2 linked regions of the Oceanicoccus sp. KOV_DT_Chl genome follow. Each later gene encodes a partner of the first gene's protein in a complex. Links are inferred from orthologs where the notes say so. Each region holds a gene or a part of one and is shown on either strand. Other genes may lie near its edges. The genes, in order: sbcB and ssb.

The links.
Region 2: the proteins of sbcB (region 1) and ssb are in contact, whole or in part, in a crystal structure (PDB 3C94), measured with the Escherichia coli proteins. The link is inferred for Oceanicoccus sp. KOV_DT_Chl from one-to-one orthologs.

Annotation. Positions count from the first base shown.
Region 1 is NZ_FQLF01000005.1:31,835-42,796, reverse strand. What follows is about bases 4,559-7,395. They hold sbcB (exodeoxyribonuclease I), read left to right. Parts: upstream 4,559-5,177; coding sequence 5,178-6,614; downstream 6,615-7,395. Other genes in these bases: UNITIG_RS17475 (DUF2971 domain-containing protein), read right to left, coding at 7,257-7,395; UNITIG_RS17480 (hypothetical protein), read right to left, coding at 6,907-7,248; UNITIG_RS17485 (GIY-YIG nuclease family protein), read left to right, coding at 6,626-6,910; UNITIG_RS25735 (DUF1513 domain-containing protein), read left to right, coding at 4,803-5,159; UNITIG_RS25740 (DUF1513 domain-containing protein), read left to right, coding at 4,559-4,772. Outside these bases: UNITIG_RS17530 (pilus assembly protein), read right to left, coding at 1-550; UNITIG_RS17525 (PilX N-terminal domain-containing pilus assembly protein), read right to left, coding at 653-1,150; UNITIG_RS17520 (PilW family protein), read right to left, coding at 1,160-2,062; type IV pilus modification protein PilV, read right to left, coding at 2,062-2,640; UNITIG_RS17510 (GspH/FimT family pseudopilin), read right to left, coding at 2,646-3,200; UNITIG_RS17505 (GspH/FimT family pseudopilin), read right to left, coding at 3,353-3,868; more of UNITIG_RS25740, read left to right, coding at 4,050-4,558; more of UNITIG_RS17475, read right to left, coding at 7,396-7,802; UNITIG_RS17470 (ABC transporter transmembrane domain-containing protein), read left to right, coding at 8,075-9,883; UNITIG_RS17465 (aspartate carbamoyltransferase), read left to right, coding at 9,958-10,962. UniProt on the Escherichia coli protein: Degrades single-stranded DNA (ssDNA) in a highly processive manner.
Region 2 is NZ_FQLF01000005.1:774,012-785,039, reverse strand. The notes cover bases 1,409-4,311. They hold ssb (single-stranded DNA-binding protein), read left to right. Parts: upstream 1,409-2,573; coding sequence 2,574-3,050; downstream 3,051-4,311. Other genes in these bases: moaB (molybdenum cofactor biosynthesis protein B), read left to right, coding at 4,001-4,311; UNITIG_RS23190 (hypothetical protein), read left to right, coding at 3,871-4,008; UNITIG_RS20880 (sugar nucleotide-binding protein), read left to right, coding at 3,113-3,871; uvrA (excinuclease ABC subunit UvrA), read right to left, coding at 1,409-2,307. Also shown: more of uvrA, read right to left, coding at 1-1,408; more of moaB, read left to right, coding at 4,312-4,537; gephyrin-like molybdotransferase Glp, read left to right, coding at 4,544-5,542; UNITIG_RS24720 (hypothetical protein), read left to right, coding at 5,608-5,775; fabB (beta-ketoacyl-ACP synthase I), read right to left, coding at 5,850-7,067; fabA (bifunctional 3-hydroxydecanoyl-ACP dehydratase/trans-2-decenoyl-ACP isomerase), read right to left, coding at 7,155-7,679; UNITIG_RS20855 (mannose-1-phosphate guanylyltransferase/mannose-6-phosphate isomerase), read left to right, coding at 7,978-9,387; UTP--glucose-1-phosphate uridylyltransferase GalU, read left to right, coding at 9,439-10,266; UNITIG_RS20845 (phosphomannomutase), read left to right, coding at 10,287-11,028. UniProt on the Escherichia coli protein: Plays an important role in DNA replication, recombination and repair. Binds to ssDNA and to an array of partner proteins to recruit them to their sites of action during DNA metabolism. Acts as a sliding platform that migrates on DNA via reptation.

The sequences.
Region 1 (10,962 bases):
AATCGACTCTGGCACCATTCTCTTCAGGTACAAAACCACAGCTGGCATCGCCATAGAAACACATTTGAGCCGAAGTTCTGCTGTTGACGGATGCGCTATCCCACGTTCCGCCAGTTTCATAGACATATTTAGTGGTTGACGTTTCATAGGGTGTAGTGTCGTTTAGCGTGCTGGTGTTACAGGTAAATTGGGTTCTGTGCACTTTATTAAAATAAATGTACTGGTCAGCGAAGGTGTTGGGTTTTGAATACAAGTAAACATAATCGCTATCGCCAGCCCCGCCACTGTAATTGACTTCGCTGGGATAGGTTGTATTTGAATTGAAATTGTTTCGTTCTTCTTCAGATGAAGTGCCGTTGTTGGCGTCGACAGGAAGACCCATACTACCCGAGGTATCCATGATAAAAAGGACATTAGGTCTTATTTCATAATCCTCCAGAGCGGATTGCTCCAGATAAACTTCGGTATCGTCAGCCCATGTTGTGGCAGAGGCAAGCAGCATAAAAATGGCTGCTGTTACTTTCGAACCTGTTGATGTGAATGTATTCATCATTTACTCCTTGCCAGGTATTTCCCGTATTCAAAAAAGTGAATAGGGGTGGCTGGTATCTATGTCGGTAAAATTTCTATTCAGTCGTTTACGTTTTAGGCGCTATACGTGTAAGGCCTTGGGTTTGATCTGATTTGGAACTGTTGCCGGGAATTTCTGTGACCATGTTAATTTCATAGTCTTTGCCGATATAATTTCCCAAGCTGTAACGGGTGGTGGCACAGAGTCGCCGGAAAAAACTATAAATGCATATTGATCATAGGCATCGGTGCTGTCACCGGTAAGCATCTCGTTATCTGCTATGGAAATACCTACACTTTTTGTAGTAATCCCTTTGGTGGCGTTAAACGTTGTTGTTGACGCTGTGACTGTGGAAAGCCTGGCGGGACGATTAAGGTCTAATTGTTGTGCCCGGATTTCATTGAGCGATCGTTGGTATTGATTTTGCTGGTGTAAGCTATTACTTGCCATTTGTGACTGCAATTGGGAGGAGTCGATAGAAGCAACACCAATTAATGTCATTACCAGTAATAAAATTAAACTGACAATTAAAATCGCCCCTTGGGAGTGGGTATAGCTATGCGTTAATGACTTTTGCATGACAGGTTCCTAAAACTCAGAGTTATTAAATTGAACGGTGGCGGTATAAATTCTGCGTGGCTGGCCATCAGTAACCGTTAACAGATCGCCATCCAGTAATCGATATTGCCGTTGTTTGTTTTCTGCAGTGCCAGCAACCATACCATTGCTTACTAATAAGGAGATTCTGGCGGATTTAACCTGAGACCAAAGATTGACATCGGGAGTTGGGTCAGGATTGTCAATAAACACTTTTTGAGCAGGAATATACATGGTGACACTGTCTGGCTGAGAAGTATCACCCGCGACGCCGTAAAGTACTTGCATGTGATCAATGCCGTCCACCAGCGGTTGAGGGGCGTCATCTAACCACGCTCCTGCAGTGGTATCCCAACCCTGACAATAGAGGCTGCTGATGCCATCGTTATCGAGATCTTCAACGGTATATACATTGGCGATAATATTTTCAGTGGCTGTTATTGCTGTGCCCAAGCAGGTTTCTTGCTGTGTGGTAATGGTGTCGTCGGTACCAGGGCGTGGATTATCACCCGGCGGATCATATTCTACGGAAAGACGGTCACTGCCATCAGCGAGGAGATTGGTATCGGGTTGTGATGCCCCAACGGTGTAGTTATTGCTGGCGCAAGGTGATATGCCCGTGCAATCAATTAAGAAAAAGTCTGGTACCTTACCGTCCCCTGCACTGGGCATGCGGGCACCTGCCATACGTACATCCTGCATCAAGATATCCATCGCCATGCGTCCATTTTCCTGAATGCGTGAGATATCATCATTTAGCTCATAGGTTTGGCGGGTGCTAACAACAAACTGCAGTGCGGCTGACATCATCGCTGCAGCGATAGCAATAGATACCATTAATTCAATTAATGACAAGCCTTGCTGGCGCTGGAAGGTGGTTTTTGGATTGTTCATTATGGATACACCGGCATTGAAATGGTTCGAGTTTGCTGCACTGTCGCATCAAAATTACTGGAGGCCTGATCAACTTGAGTTTGCTGAGAGATGGACTCTGATATCCAGGACACGGAAACCGTATAGTTAGAGTCTTTCACAGTAGTGCCACAGCTGTTACAGGTGATTGACAGTGATTGTAGGTCCAGCGACTCGGTCGCATTCGCTAAAACACCGGTGCCAGCTGATTGGCCGCAAAAACTGTCCCACACATCATAGGCGGCCATTTCGTTAGCTGTGCAGTTAGTCGCCGCAGCGCCGGCGCTATTGTCAGCGCAGCGCTTGGTTGGAGCAGCACAATCAGCTGGAGTGAAAGCCGCTTTTACATAACTATTGCCATCGGCATCAGGATTGGCTCTTATCCGTTCAGTGAGCTCGGTGACTACCCAGATAACCTGCGACCGGGTACCGGTATCAAGCCCGTTTTTCACAGATACTGACTGTAGTGCCGATAAGCCCAGCAACCCAACGGCCATAACGAACATGGTTACCACGACTTCAATGAGTGCGAATCCATTTGATTGTGTTTTTATCAACATAAAATTTATCCTGCAGGTGTGCATTGAGTGGGTTTATCCGCAGCGGCTATGATATTGCTGGATACTCGGCCTACTCGGCTGACACTAATTAATTGACCTTCTATAGCGCTGTTAACATCAGAGTCACAAACAGCTATTTGGACAGGGTCATCATCTAACCTGCCGTTAGCATCAAAGGTGACCCAGTTATTAGCGGCGGTATTGGATCGAATGGTTATTAGTGCATCGTCTACGCTAAAGTCATTCAGATAGGTATCATTAACGGTGTCTCTCGCCTGATTTCCTTCGCCGCCAACATCGATATAGACCGTCCATCCCTCAGACCAGTCTTTAGCGGTGCTACTTTTTCTCTCAATAGTCACCACCGCGTTGTTGTTAATCGCTGCAGAGCGAGCTTGGCTTAAACTTTTATAGAGTACCCGGGCCTGGCTGCTTACCGCATTCCTTTCAATAGTGGCTGTCAGGAATGGCAGGCCGGCACCCATAATAATGGCAAAGACAACTAATACTGCCATCAGCTCTATGAGGTTAAACCCTTGTTGATCTTTTACTGTTGCCATTAGTCGTTGTCATCCGGTCGTTGGATTAGCGAAATTGATTACCTATCTAGCTAGGTTGGATACTAGGTGGAGTTTCTGTCAATGACGAGTACCTCTGGACGGACGGATTAATCGGTCGGATAAATGGTCGTTTTTAACTTGGAACCCAGCGTTTATAGGCTTCTTAGTGATGTGCGACCGTTTAAACTAATCACCACTTTCTTGTTCAGCGCACTGTGAGCTTCTTCACAAAATCTAAAGTGGCCTGCGGTGCCGTTGGCTGCACCCGAGGGTTTAAATTGTAAATATTGGCGTTTAGCACTGGCGTTCCAGGTGAGGCAGGGAGTGCTCTCTGGCATTTCCAGTACCATATGGAGATCTTCATTCTTATCAACAGTTTCACTTTTATTGTGATCAGTGAACACAATAATGGTTTTATTCCAGTTGCCACCACACTGACGTTGATCAAGGCTCGGACATACTGTCAGATAGCGGTTTTCTTTTACCGCTAAAGTTCGTGCATACGTTGTTAGGTGGAAGAGGGTATTAAAGACTGTGCTTTCAGTTTGGTATTGTAACCATTTACTCATGGGGCCGGTGCCAACTGTTACCAGAATAATGCTGATAGATAGCGTGGAAATTAATTCGATTAATGTTAAACCAGTATTAAAATAAGGTGAGGTGTTCATAGGGCAGTTCCTTCTGCGTTATGTAAGTCGGGCCAGTCAAATCCTTTGACCGGGTCACTTTACCATTGAAGTTGTTCAGGATGATAGTTAGCTGTGTATTTTAAGTGTTCGGTGCACTTGGGTTTTACCTGCGGGCTAATTCGCCTAGACTTGGTTAAACTCTTTGATGAAAGTATTAGTAATGTCACCTTTATCTCGCCGTAATTTTTTACTGTCATCTATGGCCGCTCTGGTGGCTGCGTGTGCTGAAGACAATCCAGCGCTCCGACCTGCGGTGACTAATCTTATATTGGGCGGTGGTCAGTATAAATTGACAGTGGATGGTGATACTAAATTTGTATTGTCCATTGTAGATATAACAAACAAAGATCGACATTTGTCTACAATGGGTTTCTTGCCCCATGGTATCCATCGGAACCCCACAGACTTTAATCGTTTGGCGATATTTGAGAAAAAGGGGCCCAACGCTTGTGAGTATGATTTAGGTACCAGGCAGATCGTTCGAGCCATCCCGCAGGTTGATAATCAGTATTTTTATGGGCATGGTGCTTATTCTTTGGATGGTAAAACGTTATTTTCCACTGAAACGGAATTGGATGGCTTTAATGGTCTGATTGGTGTTCGTAGCAGTAGCGATTTGGCTTATATCGGTGAGTTTCCGTCCTATGGTAAGGAGCCGCATGAGTGTAAGTTAATTGATGGTGGTAAAACTTTAGTAGTCACGAATGGCGGTGGTGATACTCAGGGTGATGCTCCTTCGGTTGCTTATATCGACATTAATTCACAACAATTGATTGAAAAAGTTCAGCTGACTCGAGCAGAGCTTAATACTGGCCATCTGGCGATTTGGTTATTGTTTCGGCGCCACGAGTGGGGCTTGGTACAGATAGCTTGGGTGGCGTGAGTATTCGTCCAAAGGGGAGAGCTCTTGTCTATGACAGAGCCCCCAGCTATCACAGCGCGAATGCAGGGAGAGGCTTTAAGTGTCGCCATTCATAGTGCTAATGGTATTGCAGCGGTCACTCATCCCGATGGTGGTATGGTGACTTTTTGGACTATTGCCGGTCGAAAATTACTGAAAGTGATAGACTTGCCATCGCCTAGAGGCGTGGAGTTGACCGTCGATCAGCAGTATTTTCTGGTGAGCTATGGGCTTGAGGCTAATGTAGTGCAGGTGTCAGTTGATGACCTGGAGATTGATAAAGCCTCTACTATTTTTAAATCCTATATTACCGGGTCACATATTTACAACTGGTCCAGAGCAATGAGTGAGCTTTATTATCCCGCATAACATTAGAATAAAAACATTATGACTAATTTAACTTTTTACTGGCATGATTATGAAACTTTTGGTGCTGATCCCTCTAAAGATCGTCCCTCTCAATTTGCCGGGATTCGAACCGATACCGATTTTAATATTATTGGTGAGCCGCTAGTCATTTTTTGTAAGCCTGCCGCTGATGTTTTACCGCACCCACAGGCCTGTTTGATTACTGGTATAACGCCACAGCAAGCCTTGGATCAGGGCGTCTGTGAAGCTGAGTTTATTCGCCAGATACATGCGGAACTGGCGATGCCGGGTACTTGTGCCGTGGGTTATAACAGTATTCGTTTTGATGATGAAGTGAGTCGTTATACGTTGTATCGCAATTTTTACGACCCTTACGCGCGTGAGTGGCAAAATGGCAATTCACGCTGGGATATTATTGACATGGTGCGGGTGTGTTGTGCATTGCGCCCAGAAGGCATTAATTGGCCGCAACATGAAGACGGCAGTCCCAGCTTTAAGCTGGAGCATTTGACGCAGGCTAATGGCATTGCGCATGAAGCGGCCCATGATGCGTTGTCTGATGTGCACGCTACCATTGCTTTAGCAAAACTCATTAAACAGAAACAGCCAAAGTTATTTAATTATGTTTTTCAGTTGCGTAATAAGCGCGAGGTTGCGGCGTTGTTAAATGTGGCCGAGCAAAAGCCGGTGCTGCATACTTCCGCTATGTTTCCGGCGTCACGTTTTTGTACCACTTTAGTCATGCCCTTGGCGATGCATCCGACGAATAAAAATGGCGTGATTGTTTATGATTTACAGGCAAATCCAGAGTCATTAATTAGTTTAAGTGCTGAGCAGATTGCAGAACGTTTATATACACCGGCAGCAGAGTTACCTGAAGGTGTTGAACGTATTCCTCTCAAAACGATACATACTAATCGTGCGCCGGTGGTTGCCACTTCGCAGTTATTAGATGAGGCAGTTGCGGCACGTATCCAATTGGATTTACCGCAAGCGCGTCAGCATTATAAACAATTGAAACAAGCGCAAGGCTTGACCGCCAAATTAGCCAAGGTATTTGCGCAACAGGATTTTCCAGTACGCACTGACCCGGATTTGATGCTTTATAGTGGCGGTTTTTTTGGCCAAGATGATAAGAGCGTGATGGCGCAAATACGAAGTTCGTCACCACAGGAATTGATGGAAAATAGTTTTTGTTTTGAGGATGGCCGTTTAGCTGAAATGTTGTTTCGATATCGTGCGCGCAATTACCCCGAATACTTATCACCGGATGAACAGTTGCTATGGCAAGAGCAGTGCTATCAACGATTAACTGATCCAGACGGTGGCGCCAGTATAGCGATGGAGGCTTTTTTGGAAATGGTTCATGGTCTGCTTGAAGATGAAGCAACTTCAGCTCGTGATCAGGCAATTTTAGAGCAGTTGCTGGATTATAGTGATCAGTTGCTAGCTTAGATGGTGTGACAATGTCATCGGCACAGTGGTGGGTATATATCATTGAAACCTATTCGGGCAAACTTTATACCGGTATTACTACGGATATAGAGCGTCGTTTTGGTGAGCATCTAGCGGTGAATTCCAGGGTGGCAAAGGGAAAAAAAGGCGCGAAATTTTTTCGTACTGATCCGGCTAGGGTCGTTGTATATCGTGAAGGTTGTATTGATCGCAGTGCAGCGAGTAGCCGGGAGGCGGCAATAAAAAAATTATCTCGACTGCAAAAAAAACAACTGATTGAGTTGTCCTTGGACTAGCGAGTAGCTACTTGCACAAAATCAATTTCGTAACGGCCTGGCAGGTTTTGCGCCTGATATACTTTAGTGTTTTTATATTTTTCCTTCACCAGTGCGATGACTGCATCCCGGTCCTGTCGACTGGTAGACATACCTAAATACACGGCTTTTAATTCAGGGGTTGAAAACTTTTTGTTGGTATACCACAGACTGTCGTCCCCTTCTGCGGTGTCAGTAATAAAGCAGCGCCATTCTTTTTCTACGCTTTGGGTTTTGTCTTTGCTCAGCATTTTGTCAATAAAGTCATCAGCGCTGGGTGCGTTTTCTTTGCCATAAGTAACGGCGACTTGTTGTTTCAAGCTGGTAACTAAGGGGGGGTGGTGCTGTAGGTGACTTTGCGTGGTTGGGTTAACGAGGTATCGTCGCCGGCACTAAAGCGCAGGGCAATACCCGCATGGTTGTCGGCATAGCTGCGCCAGCTGTAGATGTTGGCTGGCTTGTCGCTAAAGCAGCAGATACGCAGCGTGCGCGCATAGCGCTGCCATTCAGCAAGATATTTGTCTATAGATTCTTGTTGTTGATTGGCGATTTGGCTTAATAGTTGATTGAGTACCTGCTCGGCCTCTTCTTCAGACGCGAAACGTTCTTCCTCACGCCAGCGAGCCACAGCGGCAACCAGGCGGTTATTTTTGCCAGTGGGGTCTGAAGGCGCAAACAGCATGTTAATCGCTTCTTTAATCATGCCGGCGAGTAACTTTTCGGGGGTAAAGTCAGGTCGTGATAGGTGGCTTAGTTCAAAGGGGTCATTAAATAAGTGCGGGGCACTCCAGCGCAGCGACTGGCTATTTAAAATTTTTAAACCGGTTTCAGCGCTACAGAACTTTACCAGTGATGCGATTTCGTCTATTGCCACAATGTTATTCCAGACCCTGTGTTGCGATATTGATGTTGAGAAGGATATTAAGCCATCATTAATACTTAGCCTAATTCCTGTAAAATTCAATTACTTAGCGATGATTAGTGCGTATTTAAGCCGTGCCGGTGAAAAAATGAACAGATAGTTGCTGGTTGGCTTGATGAGAGGAGGGAAACGCTAAATCCAGGGGCAAATCGCTCTTTTACCGAGCGTCCATAGCGGTGATAATAGCCGCCAATTTAAACCGCACTATCAATAAGAGAAAGCCATTGTCTAATCCCGAGACAGATCAACGCCCTATCAGCAAGGATATTAAAGTCCTCTCAGCTATGTTCGGGCTGTTAAAACCCTACCGTCTACATGTTTTAGGTGCTCTTTTTGCGCTGACCTTTACTGCTGGCATCACTTTATCAATGGGGCAGGGGTTGCGGATGATGATCGACCAGGGCTTTGGGGCAGGGGCTGCCGAGGGCTTGGATCAGACCATCATCATTTTTATGGGGATGGTACTGTTATTGGCGATTGGTACTTTCGCTCGTTTTTATCTGGTGTCCTGGATTGGTGAGCGAGTCAGTGCTGATTTGCGCCAGCAGGTGTATAGCCGTGTTATTGAACTGCATCCCGGCTTTTTTGAGACTAATCTTAGCGGCGAAATCCAGTCTCGTATTACCACCGACACTACGCTATTGCAGACAGTCATTGGTTCGTCGGTATCGATGGCGCTGCGTAATGTATTGATCTTTATCGGCGGGATTGTGTTATTGCTCATTACTAACCCCAAGTTGACGGCGATAGTGTTGCTGAGTGTGCCGCTGGTGATTATGCCAATCATTATTTTTGGTCGGCATGTGCGCAAGTTGTCTCGCAGCTCGCAGGATAAGGTGGCCGTGTTCGGTGGCTTTGTGGGCGAGTCATTGAAAAACATAAAAATAGTTCAGGCGTTTAATCATCAGCAGCGCGATACCGATACCTTTAATGCACAAGTTGAAGTCGCTTTTGATGTGGCCTTGAATCGGATCAAACACCGTGCATGGTTAACGGCGATTGTTATTGCGCTGGTATTTGGCGCTATCGCGTATATGTTATGGGTGGGTGGCCATGACGTTATTGCCGGTAGAATTTCTGCTGGTGAGTTAGCGGCATTTATTTTTTACGCGATGATGGTGGCGATGTCCGTCGGCGTTATTTCAGAGGTCTATAGCGATCTGCAGCGGGCAGCCGGTGCTACTGAGCGGTTGTTAGAATTAATGCATGCGGATAATCTGATTACTGCTCCTGAGCAACCCCGGCAGCTAACCCAGCCCGTTAGTGGTCAGCTGCAATTTGAAAATATTAGTTTTTACTATCCTTCCCGCACTGAGGTAGCAGCTATTTCCGAACTTAGCTTGACGCTGCAAGCGGGCACTAGTTTGGCTTTGGTGGGGAGTTCCGGTGCTGGTAAGTCGACCATCGTTGATTTGCTTTTGCGTTTTTATGATGTGCAGCAAGGCCGTATTACACTCGACGGCGTTGATATAAAACAGCTTGACCCAAAAGCATTGCGTGAGCATATCGCCATCGTTCCCCAGCAGCCGGTGCTGTTTAGCGGTACAGTGTTTGAGAATATTCGCTACGGCCGTCCCGATGCTTCAGATCAGGAAGTGAAGGACGCCGCCATCGCAGCCTATGCCGATGAGTTTATTCAAAAATTGCCAAAGGGTTATGACAGTTTTGTTGGCGAGTCGGGAGTGCGACTATCTGGTGGTCAACGCCAGCGGATAGCGATTGCGCGGGCAGTGTTGAAAAACCCTAAAGTGCTGTTGTTAGATGAAGCGACCAGTGCGCTGGATGCAGAGAGTGAATATAAAGTGCAACAGGCTTTGGAGCACTTGATGCAGGATAGAACATCTATTGTGATTGCACATCGCTTGGCCACAGTCATTAATGTCGACAAAATTGCGGTGTTGGATCATGGCAAGCTGGTTGATACCGGCAGCCATCAACAGTTAATAAAAAGCTCATCACTTTATGCGCGCTGGGCTAGCTTGCAGTTTGGCGAGGTAGAGGAAGTTGCTTCAGTCATTGACAAGGTGAGTTAAAAGCCCAGATATGACTATGTAGAATTGTGATAAAAATTAAATAATATCAGCGTTTTTATAAAGAGGATAAAAGTTTGAAGTTCACCGGCAGCCATATCTTATCCATCGGCCAATTTGAGCGGGCTGATATTGATCATATTTTTAGGGTGGCTGACTTTATGGCGCCTTTTGCCCATCGAAAGCGCGTTACCAGAGTGCTGGATGGCGCTATCCTTGGTTCGATGTTTTTCGAACCCAGTACCCGAACCCGGGTCAGTTTTGGTAGCGCGTTTAATTTACTCGGGGGGGATGTTCGGGAAACGATTGGGTTTGAGTCGTCGGCGATAGCCAAAGGCGAATCGCTGTACGATACCGCCAGAGTGTTAAGCGGCTATAGTGATGTCATCGTTATGCGTCACCCGCAAGAAGGTTCTGTGTCCGAGTTTGCTGAAGCCAGCCGGGTACCAGTCATAAATGGCGGTGATGGCGCTAATGAACACCCCAGTCAAGCGTTGCTGGATTTATACACTATTAAAAAAGAATTACGCCATCACGGTCGGGAGCTGGATAACCTGCGCATCGCACTGATTGGTGATTTAAAATATGGCAGAACGGTACACTCGCTGTGCAAGCTATTAACGCTTTACAAAAATGTGAGTGTAACGTTGATTTCACCGCAAGAGCTACAAATGCCTGGCGAAATTGTTGAGCAAATGCGTGTAGCTGGCCACACCGTGGTGGAGTCGGATTTAATGGAGGGCAGTATTGGTCACGTTGATATTGCGTATTCCACCCGTATTCAGGAAGAGCGTTTTGCTACTAAGGACGAAGCCAATTTATACCGTGGCCGCTACCGATTAAACCAGGCAATTTATACCCGTTTTTGTGAGCCGAATACAGTGATTATGCACCCTTTGCCCCGTGACTCCCGCGAAGGCGCTAATGAGTTGGATAATGATCTTAATGATAATCCTAACTTGGCTATTTTTAGGCAGGCGGATAATGGGGTGTTAGTCCGAATGGCGTTGTTTGCGTTGATTCTGGATGTCGAAGATCAAGTTGATAAATATGCTAGCGATGTCAATTGGTATACTGGCAGT
Region 2 (11,028 bases), 750 kb from region 1 along the record:
GCGCTTGCCTTTACAGATATCACAGGGTACATAAATGTCAGGTAAAAAGTGCATTTCAACCTTGGTGACACCATCGCCCTGACAGGCTTCGCAGCGGCCACCCTTAACATTAAAGCTAAAGCGACCGGGTTTGTAACCGCGCGAACGTGCTTCGTGGGTGCCTGCAAACAATTCACGCACCGGGGTAAAAATACCAGTGTAGGTAGCGGGATTTGAGCGCGGTGTGCGACCGATAGGGCTTTGATCAATGTCGATGCATTTATCGACTAACTCAAGGCCGCTTATGTCCTCATAGGGTGAGGGCGTTAAAGTGGAGGCGCCATTTAATTCAGTAGCGGCTAGTGGATATAGAGTGCCGTTAATGAGTGTGGATTTTCCTGAGCCGGACACACCGGTAATGCAGGTCATTATTCCCAGCGGAATTTTGAGCGTCACGTTTTGCAAATTATTGCCGGTGGCGCCGCTGAGAACCAATTGTTTTTCAGTATCGAAAGCCGTGCGATTGGCGGGTATGGGGATAGACTTTTTCCCCGATAAATACTGCCCGGTTAAAGAGTCTTTAGACTTAATAATATCTTGATAGCTGCCCTCTGCGACCACCCGGCCACCGTGAATGCCGGCACCTGGGCCGATATCAATAATGTGGTCAGCTAAGCGGATAGCTTCTTCATCGTGTTCCACCACAATAACAGTGTTGCCAAGATCACGTAAATGATTAAGGGTTTTGAGTAAACGTTCGTTGTCGCGTTGATGCAAACCGATCGAGGGTTCATCAAGTATATACATCACGCCAACCAAGCCTGCGCCAATCTGGCTGGCTAAACGGATACGCTGGGCTTCGCCGCCGGAAAGAGTTTCTGCGCTGCGGTTAAGTGTCAGGTAATTTAATCCCACGTCGACTAAAAAGGTAAAGCGGTCGCGTAATTCTTTTAATATTTTTTCAGCGATCTTTCCCTTGCTGCCAGTGAGTTTTAATTTTTCAAAATAGTGCAGGGCCTCGCCAACAGGCATAGCGACGATAGAAGGGAGGTCCCGATTTTTTATAAATACATGCCGTGCCTCGCGCTTCAGGCGTGTACCTACACAGTCGGGACAGGGCTGTGTGCTTAAAAATTTAGCCAGGTCCTCGCGTACCATTTGTGAGTCAGTATCACGATAGCGTCGCTCCATATTAGGCATAATGCCTTCAAATTTATGGGTGCGCTGAAAAACATCGCCACGATCATTAACATAGCTGAAGTTTATTTTTTCATTTCCGGACCCCTGCAAAATTATTTTCTGATGCTTTTTACTGAGCTTGTTGAACGGTTTGTCGATTTCGAATTGGTAGTGCTCAGCGAGTGACTTCAGCATATGAAAATAATAGACGCTGCGTCTATCCCAACCACGAATAGCGCCTTCGGCTAAACTGGATTCAGGGTGTAGTACTACTCGGGATTGATCAAAAAAAGATTTTACTCCTAAACCATCACAGCCTTCACAAGCACCTGCGGGGTTGTTAAAAGAAAATAGGCGAGGCTCTAGTTCGCTTATGCTGTAGCCGCACGTAGGACAGGCAAACAACGCAGAAAACACGATGTCACCGTGTTCGCCATCCATATAGCTAATGGTCGCGGTGCCGCTAGTTAATTCGATGGCGGTTTCAAAGGATTCAGCCAAGCGCAGTTTTAAATCTTCTCTGACTTTAAATCGATCGATTACAACTTCAATAGAATGTTTTTTATTTTTTTCCAATTCCGGAACATCGTCCAGATCCACCACTGTGCCGTTGATGCGCGCCCTGACAAAACCGTTAGCGCGCAATTGTTCAAATACATGCAAATGCTCACCTTTGCGTTCTTTCACAATCGGCGCTAGCAGCATGAGTTTGCTGCCTTCGGGTAATGCCATTACTGCATCGACCATTTGACTAATGGTTTGGGCTTCCAGTTTGATGCCGTGGTCAGGGCAGCGGGGTTCGCCGACACGGGCATAGAGCAGGCGTAAATAATCGTAAATTTCAGTGATTGTGCCAACGGTGGAGCGAGGGTTGTGGGAGGTGGATTTTTGCTCAATAGATATTGCCGGTGATAAGCCCTCGATGTGGTCAATATCAGGCTTTTCCATCATCGACAAAAATTGGCGTGCATAGGTGGATAGCGATTCTACATAACGACGCTGCCCTTCGGCATACAAGGTATCGAATGCCAGCGAAGATTTTCCGGAGCCGGATAGGCCGGTAATGACTACCAGCTTGTCTCGAGGGATATCGAGGTCTATGTTTTTAAGGTTGTGGGTGCGTGCACCCCTGACCAGAATGGTATCCATTTATGTGTTCCTAATTACAGCTGTAGGCAATGCCGCCCCTGCAACGGGCGCAGCGAAACAGAGTATTATAATTGGCTGAGCGGACAGTAGGCAAAGTGCTTGTCATTTATTTTCTTACGTTAATACTGCCTAAGTGGTTTATTGGTCGTAGGTTTGATTGTAAGCGTTGGTGAAAGTACTTTGTCGGCTAGCCTTGTTTGGGTTCACGCGGTATAGTTCAGTCACTTAGCTGTAACTAAAATATTGTATGAACTCTGGAGATCACCATGGCCCGCGGCGTGAATAAAGTCATCTTAATTGGCAACCTGGGGAATGACCCCGAACAAAAGTCCATGCCCAATGGCAATGCGGTTACCAATATTACGGTGGCGACATCAGAAAGCTGGAAAGACAAGCAGACCGGGCAGCAGCAAGAGCGAACCGAGTGGCATAGAGTGGTGTTTTTCAATCGTTTGGCGGAAATTGCTGGTCAGTATTTGAGCAAGGGGTCCAAGGTTTATTTAGAGGGTTCTTTACGGACTCGTAAGTGGCAGGATCAGAGCGGTAATGACCGTTATACGACTGAAATTGTCGCCAATGAAATGCAAATGCTGGATAGTCGTGGTGCCGGGCAGCAAGCTGGCGGTTACCAGAGTGAAGGTTATTCAGCACCTCAACAGCAGGCACCTCAACAAGCCCGCAGCAAGCGCCCCAGCAGTCACGTCAACAGCCCCGCCCCAGCAAGCCGCAGCACCGGCCGGTAATTTTGATGACTTTGACGACGATATCCCGTTTTAGGCCCAATCAACTACGCGGTGCCGAATAAGTGAAAGTTCTTATCATTGCTCTGGATGGCCAGATACGCGATGCGTTGGAGGCTCAGCTGGCTATTCGTCAGCGCCCTTTTCTATCAGTGGGCGCTGAGTGGCTTAACTCCGATACTAGTGAGCAAATAAAACCACAGTTGAATATTCCCGCTGATATTGGTGTAGTGGTGAATGCGTTAAGCCTTGAGAGTTTGCAGCAGCAGGCCTCCGAGAGTTTGATCGATTCTTTGGCTATGTTGGCGCAGGCCTGCGACCGTGCTGTCATTCCTGTAATTTCTTTGTCTACTAGTCAAGTATTTGATGGCATCGATGGAGGGCGTAACCGTGAAAAGGATGAAGTGGTGCCCGCTAGTCGGGAGGGTGCACTACTGGCGCGGATGGAAGAGTTACTCCGGGGCAGTTGCTCCCGTCATATCATTCTACGAACTGGCCCTTTGTTTAGTAGTAGGGAAGATAATTTATTGACGACTTTGTTGGATAGATTTAAGGCGCAGGAAAGCCTTACTTTATCCAGTACTGGTAAAAGTTGCCCGTTGCATGCCAAGGATTTAGCCCGAGTTATTTCGGGGTTAATTGATCAGCTGAGTTGCGGTTGTAATGCATGGGGAACCTACCATTATTGCAGTTCAGATCCGGTGAGCAGCTATCAATTTGCTGAAACAGTGTTGGCTGTGGTTTCGCAATATACGCAAGCTAATGAGCAGTTATTACAGCTTGAATCAGTCGATACTGCTGATACTGACTGGCCTAGGCCTTGATGAATTGTGATAAAATTCGTAATACCTTTGGTATAAAACAATTACCCTGGCGTGCGTTTGTGGTGCCCACGGTGAAAAAAATATTTGAAAATAAAACGGTGGATAGCCATGTCGGCAAGGATACAGTGAATGAGTAGTGTGAGTAGTGACAGGCAAATGTTGAATGTTGCCGTGCTTACCGTTTCCGATACGCGTTCAGAGGCGAATGATACATCGGGGCAGTTTTTGGTTGATAGTTTGCTGCAGGAAGGTCATCACTTAGCCGATAAAACAATCGTTATAGATGATGTTTATTTGATTAGAGCCGTGGTATCGAAGTGGATTGCTGATACTCAGGTGCAGGCAATTCTGATCACAGGCGGTACCGGTTTCACCGGGAGGGATTCCACACCGGAAGCTGTCAGTGTGTTGTTTGATAAAACAATTGATGGCTTTGGCGAGTTATTTCGCTTTCTGTCCTATGACGAGATTGGCACATCCACGGTGCAATCTCGAGCTATTGCTGGTCTGGCTAATGAAACGGTCATTTTTTGTATGCCGGGCTCCACCAGCGCGTGTCAAACAGCGTGGGGGAAAATTATTCGCGAACAGTTGGATAGCAGTCATCGTCCCTGTAATTTTGTTGGGGTGTTAAAAACCCGTGCTGAACAACAAACGCAAGGCTAGTTTTGAATGACTACTTCGCCGTTAATGCCAGTTGAAGAAGCGCTCACTAAAATCATTGCGTCGGCGCAGCCGCTAGCAGAGTTTGAATCAGTATCGCTATTGTTGGCATTGGGTAGGGTGTTGGCTGAAGATCAGCGTTCAACTATTGATGTGCCTCCTTGTGATAACAGTGCAATGGACGGTTACGCCTTTTGTTTTAAAGATATCGCTGCCAGTGGCACCGCACGAAATAGCAGTAATGAGAGCCGTGAGTTGGTGGTGAGTCAGCGCATTGCTGCCGGAGCGATTGGTAAACCGTTAAAAGCAGGCACAGCAGCACGTATTTTTACCGGTGCGGCAATTCCTGAAGGTGCGGACACAGTAGTCATGCAGGAGGATACCAACGCTTTTGGCGAAGCGATCCGCATTATCGACACTGTTAAATTTGGACAGCATGTGCGGCCCAAAGGGCAAGATATACGTGCTGGTGGCTTGGTGATGGCTAAAGGTCGGCGCTTACAGCCGCAGGATATAGGCTTGCTGGCCTCCATTGGTATGACTTCGGTTAAGGTGTATCGTCAATTAAAAGTGGCTGTGTTATCGACTGGTGATGAGTTGGTGGAGCCGGGGCAAACTTTAGCTGAAGGTCAGATCTATAACTCTAATCGCTATACGTTGACGGCATTATTAACCGCGATGGGTTGTGAGGTGCTGGATGGCGGCATTGTTGCAGATGATTTCGAGCGTACTTGCCAGCAGTTAAAACAGTTATCCAGTCAGGCCGATGTGATTATTTCATCCGGCGGAGTGTCGGTGGGTGAAGAGGATCATGTAAAAGCCGCAGTAGAATCCCTAGGTGAATTGGCTTTGTGGAAACTTAATATCAAGCCCGGTAAGCCGTTGGCATTTGGGACGGTAAATGGCACGCCATTTTTTGGCCTGCCGGGTAACCCATCTTCGGTGTTTGTTACTTTTTGTTTACTAGCTAAGCCTTACCTGTTGGCGGCTATGGGCAGGCTGAAGTAACGCCTGCATATGCCAATGCCGAAGCGGGTTTTGAATGGAATCGAGCGGGTGGGCGTCAGGAGTATTTGCGGGCGAATGTTAAGGACGGTGTTGCGCAATTGTATTCAAACCAAAGTTCAGGGGTGCTGGCATCAGTTAGCTGGGCCAATGCGCTGGTGGTGTTGCCACCGCAAATGACTATTGCTAAAGGTGATGTGGTGCAAGTAATTATGTTAAGTGACTTGGTGACCTGAACGATTAGCGGTTGGCACAAAAAAAGCCCGTTTTTGCGGGCTTTTTTTAATGATGACTGCCAGGGCTGGTCTTATCAGTTATCAAATTTTTGAAATACCAAGCTGGCGTTGGTGCCGCCGAAACCGAAGCTATTGGACATTGCCCGGGTAATGGTTACATTATCCTGCCGCTCGCGCACGATGTTAAGTGATGCTGCTTCAGGATCGAGGTTTTCGATATTGGCTGAAGCGCAGACAAAATTGTTTTCCATCATCAATAAAGAATAAATTGCCTCCTGTACACCAGTGGCGCCCAAGGAGTGGCCGCTTAGTGATTTGGTCGAGCTGATCATCGGTGAGTTGTCGCCAAAGGCCTGGACGATAGCTTTAAGCTCCTGAATGTCACCGGCTGGGGTAGATGTGCCGTGAGAATTGATGTAATCCAAGGGGCCATCCACGGTGGCCAACGCTTGCGCCATGCAGCGAACGGCACCTTCGCCACTAGGGGCGACCATGTCGTAACCATCTGAAGTGGCGCCATAGCCGACCACTTCGGCATAAATTTTGGCGCCGCGCGCTTTGGCATGTTCCAGTTCTTCCAATACCACCATGCCGCCGCCACCGGAAATCACAAAACCATCGCGGTCGGCATCATAGGCGCGGGAGGCTTTTTCGGGAGTGTCATTGTATTTTGTTGATAGTGCACCCATCGCATCGAAAAGGCAGCTTAAAGTCCAGTGTTCTTCTTCTCCGCCGCCAGCAAATACAACGTCTTGCTTGCCTAATTGGATTTGCTCCATGGCGTTACCAATACAGTGAGCACTGGTAGCACATGCTGAAGAGATTGAATAATTAACGCCTTTAATTTTAAAGGGAGTGGCTAGACAGGCTGATACCGTGCTGCCCATAGTTTGAGTGACGCGGTAGGGGCCAACACGCTTGATGCCGCGCTCGCGTAAAATATCGGCTGACTCGATAAGATTGGCTGAAGATGCACCGCCAGATCCTGCGATAATGCCAGTACGGGGATTGGATATTTGCTCCTCAGATAATCCCGAGTCGTTCACAGCTTGCTGCATGGCGATATAGGCATAGGCTGCCGCATCACCCATAAAGCGCAATTGCTTGCGGTCAATATGCTCCTTGAAGTCAATATCAATAGTGCCGGCAATATGGCTGCGCATGCCTCTTTCTTTATAGTCTTCACGATATCGAATACCGGATTTACCATGCTTTAAGGAATCAAGCACAGCAGGGATATCGTTGCCGATGCAGGAAACAATGCCAAGACCAGTGATAACAACGCGCTTCATGTAATACCTCGTAATGTCCAGACCATTCGCAGGGTGGTGGTGGCCGACTTAATGTTAAATCTTTGCAGACGGTTTTGCCGTGCTATTTTAGAAGTTCATATTATCAGGTTGAAACAATCCAACCCGAAGATCCTTTGCGGTATAGATGGTGCGACCATCGACCGATACTGTGCCATCAGCGATTCCCATCACCAGTTTGCGTTCTATGACGCGCTTTAGATCAAGTTGGTAAGTGACTTTGCTGGCCGTAGGTAAAATCTGGCCGGTAAACTTAACTTCGCCAGAACCTAAAGCCCGCCCCATACCTTCGTTACCGCGCCAGCTTAAAAAGAAGCCGACTAGCTGCCACATTGCATCCAGCCCTAAGCAGCCAGGCATTACCGGGTCGCCTTTGAAGTGGCAATCAAAAAACCACAGTGATGGATTGATATCTAGCTCGGCAATTATTTCACCTTTACCGTTGGCGCCACCTTCACTGGAAATATGGGTTATTCTGTCCATCATCAACATATTGTTGCTCGGTAATCGAGCAAAGCCGTCACCGAGTAGGGTGCCATTGCCTGAGGCAATTAAATCTTCTTTGGTGAATGAGTGTTTGTCGTGGGCTGACATAAAGGCGTCCAGTAGATAGAAAAATTACCCTGCTGAGGGCGAAAAGCCGACATTGTAATCGATGGCAGCGTCGCAAGCCAATAATTGCCACTATTAAGGTGTTGATTGTACTGGGAATATTGTTGTTCATATTATAGGATTGCAGCAGTATCACAGAATAATAAATTATCTGAAGCGATTTTATATAGGTAAAAAAGTGTTGATTTAATTGTGTGGTAGCACCTGCCTGTCAATATCTGACTTATGCAAGACTGCTATCGCCACTAAATTATCGAGCTGAACCAATAAGGAAAAATAAATGTTAATACCTGTTGTCCTTTCGGGCGGAGTTGGCAGCCGTTTGTGGCCGTTATCGCGAGAATTGAATCCCAAGCAGTTTCTGCCTTTAGCTGGTGATTTGAGTATGTTAGCGGAAACCCTGCAACGGTCGGCAGGCTTGGAGGCCGTCGACCCCATAGTGGTTTGTAACCAGGAACACCGGTTTTTGGTGGCTGAAGAATTGCGTTCAGCAAAATGTCAGGCAAATGCGATTATTCTTGAACCGGTTGGCCGTAATACAGCTCCGGCAGTAGCTGCAGCTGCATTACAGGCATTGAAACAGGATGCCGAAGCAGTGCTGTTGGTGATGCCTGCGGATCATATTGTGAAAGATGTTGCCGCATTTGCTGCAGCGGTTGAGGCGGGCTTGGTGCAGGCTAAGCAGGGTAGCCTAGTGACTTTTGGTATTGTGCCTGCATCGCCTGAGACAGGCTATGGCTATATACGTCGGGGCGATCAGCTGGTAGAGGGATGTTATCCATTGGCTGAATTTGTCGAGAAGCCGTCTGCCGATGTTGCCCAGCAATACGTGACTAGTGGTGATTATTTTTGGAATAGCGGCATGTTTTTGCTGAGTGCTCAAAGCTATCTTGATGAGTTGAAGCAGTTTGCACCAGAGATGTTATTGGCAGTGCAGACCGCATTTGATCAAGGGGAGAATGACCTCGACTTTATCCGTTTGGAGGCCGCAGCGTTTGAAGCTTGCCCAAGTGATTCCATTGATTATGCTGTGATGGAACATACTAAAAAAGGGATGGTAGTACCGCTTTCCTGTGGTTGGAGTGATGTGGGCGCATGGTCCAGTCTGTGGGATGTAGCGGAAAAAGATGCATCCGGCAATGTGGCAAAAGGCGATACTATTTTACACAACACAGGTAATAGTTATATTCATAGTAACTCCCGCTTAGTGACTACTGTTGGGGTAGATAATATAGTGGTCGTTGAGACTGCAGATGCTGTACTGGTCGCAGACAAGGATCAAGTGCAGGATGTTAAAGCGATTGTTAATACGCTCAAAGCGCAGCAGCGTGATGAAGTTAACTCACATACCAAGGTGTATCGTCCCTGGGGTTCTTATGAATCACTGGCGATGTCAGAGCGTTTTCAAGTTAAGCGAATTATTGTTACTCCCGGCCAAAAATTGTCGTTACAGCTTCATCACCATCGCGCGGAACATTGGATTGTAGTGAGTGGTACCGCGGTGGTTACTTGTGGAGAAAAGGAATTTATATTGTCTGAGGATCAGTCAACGTATATTCCGCTTGGAACAAAGCATCGCTTAGCCAACACTGGTGTTATTCCTTTGGAGTTGATTGAAGTACAAAGTGGCAGTTACTTGGGGGAGGATGATATTGTGCGCTTTGAAGATGTTTATGGCCGCAGTAAATAGAAATTTTATAGACTTGAATTAAATTAATTAACCAATGAGTGGTAAGTCTCAATGATAAAAAAATGTTTATTCCCCGTTGCCGGTTACGGTACTCGATTTTTACCCGCAACCAAGTCTATGCCTAAAGAGATGTTGCCAGTAGTGAATAAACCGCTGGTGCAATATGGCGTTGAGGAAGCTATTGCTGCTGGTATGAATCAAATGGCGTTTGTAACAGGGAGAGGTAAGCGCGCAATTACTGATCACTTTGATATTAGTTATGAGTTGGAGCATCAAATCTCCGGCACGGCGAAGGAAACTTATTTAACTAGTATTCGCGGCGTGCTAGATCAGGCGACTTTTACTATGACCCGCCAGCGTGAAATGAAAGGTTTGGGCCATGCAATCTTGACTGGCGAAACGCTAATCGGTAATGAGCCTTTTGGTGTAGTGCTATCGGATGATTTATGTCTTAATGATGGCGATAGTGTGTTAGCGCAAATGGTCAAGCTATATAAGCAGTTTCGTTGCAGTATTGTGGCAATTCAGGAAGTACCCAAAGATCAAACTGAAAAATACGGTGTTATCGCTGGTGAGGCATTAAAAGATGGTTTGTATCGGGTGGACGATATGGTGGAAAAACCCAAACCTGATGAAGCACCATCAAATTTGGCCATTATTGGTCGCTATATTTTAACGCCTGATATTTTTGATATTTTACGGGATACTCCGCCGGGCAAGGGTGGGGAAGTGCAATTGACCGACGCACTGCTAACGCAGGCTAAGAATGGCTGCGTTATGGCCTATAAATTCGAAGGCAAACGTTTTGATTGCGGTAGCGTCGATGGTTTTGTGGATGCGACTAATTTTGTTTATAAAAATATTTACAAAGCCCAATAACTTTTTAAAGAGTCGTATTGATGTCAAAAGAATTAACTTGTTTTAAAGCCTATGATATCCGAGGCCGGGTCCCGGATGAACTCAATGTAGATATCGCTTATGCGATTGGTCGCGCTTATGCGGCGGTTGTCTCGCCCAAAAAAGTAGTAGTTGGTCATGATATCCGGCTTTCAAGTGAGGACATAAAAGCGGCATTAAGTCGTGGGTTAATGGATGCCGGGGTTGATGTTTACGATATCGGCCAGTGTGGTACAGAAGAAATTTATTTCGCCACTTCGCACTTTGCAATGGATGGCGGCATCGCCGTAACTGCAAGCCACAATCCCAAAGATTATAATGGGATGAAGTTTGTACGTGAACAATCCAAGCCTATCAGTGGTGATACCGGGTTATTTGATATCAAGCGACTGGCTGAGGAAAATAATTTTCCGGAAACTGAGAACCCTGGAAAGATGCAGTCACTCGATCATGCTGAGGCCTATATCGAGCATTTACTAACTTATGTTGATGTGGCTGAGTTAAAACCATTAAAAGTTGTCGTGAATGCGGGCAATGGTGGTGCCGGTGCAGTTATTGATTTAATTGAGAAAAAACTGCCCTTTGAGTTTATTAAACTGCATCACCAACCGGATGGAAATTTTCCTAACGGCGTGCCCAACCCCTTGCTGCCAGAAAATCGTACGATCACTATCAATGCTGTTAAAGAACATGGTGCTGATTTGGGTATTGCCTGGGATGGTGATTTTGACCGTTGTTTTTTCT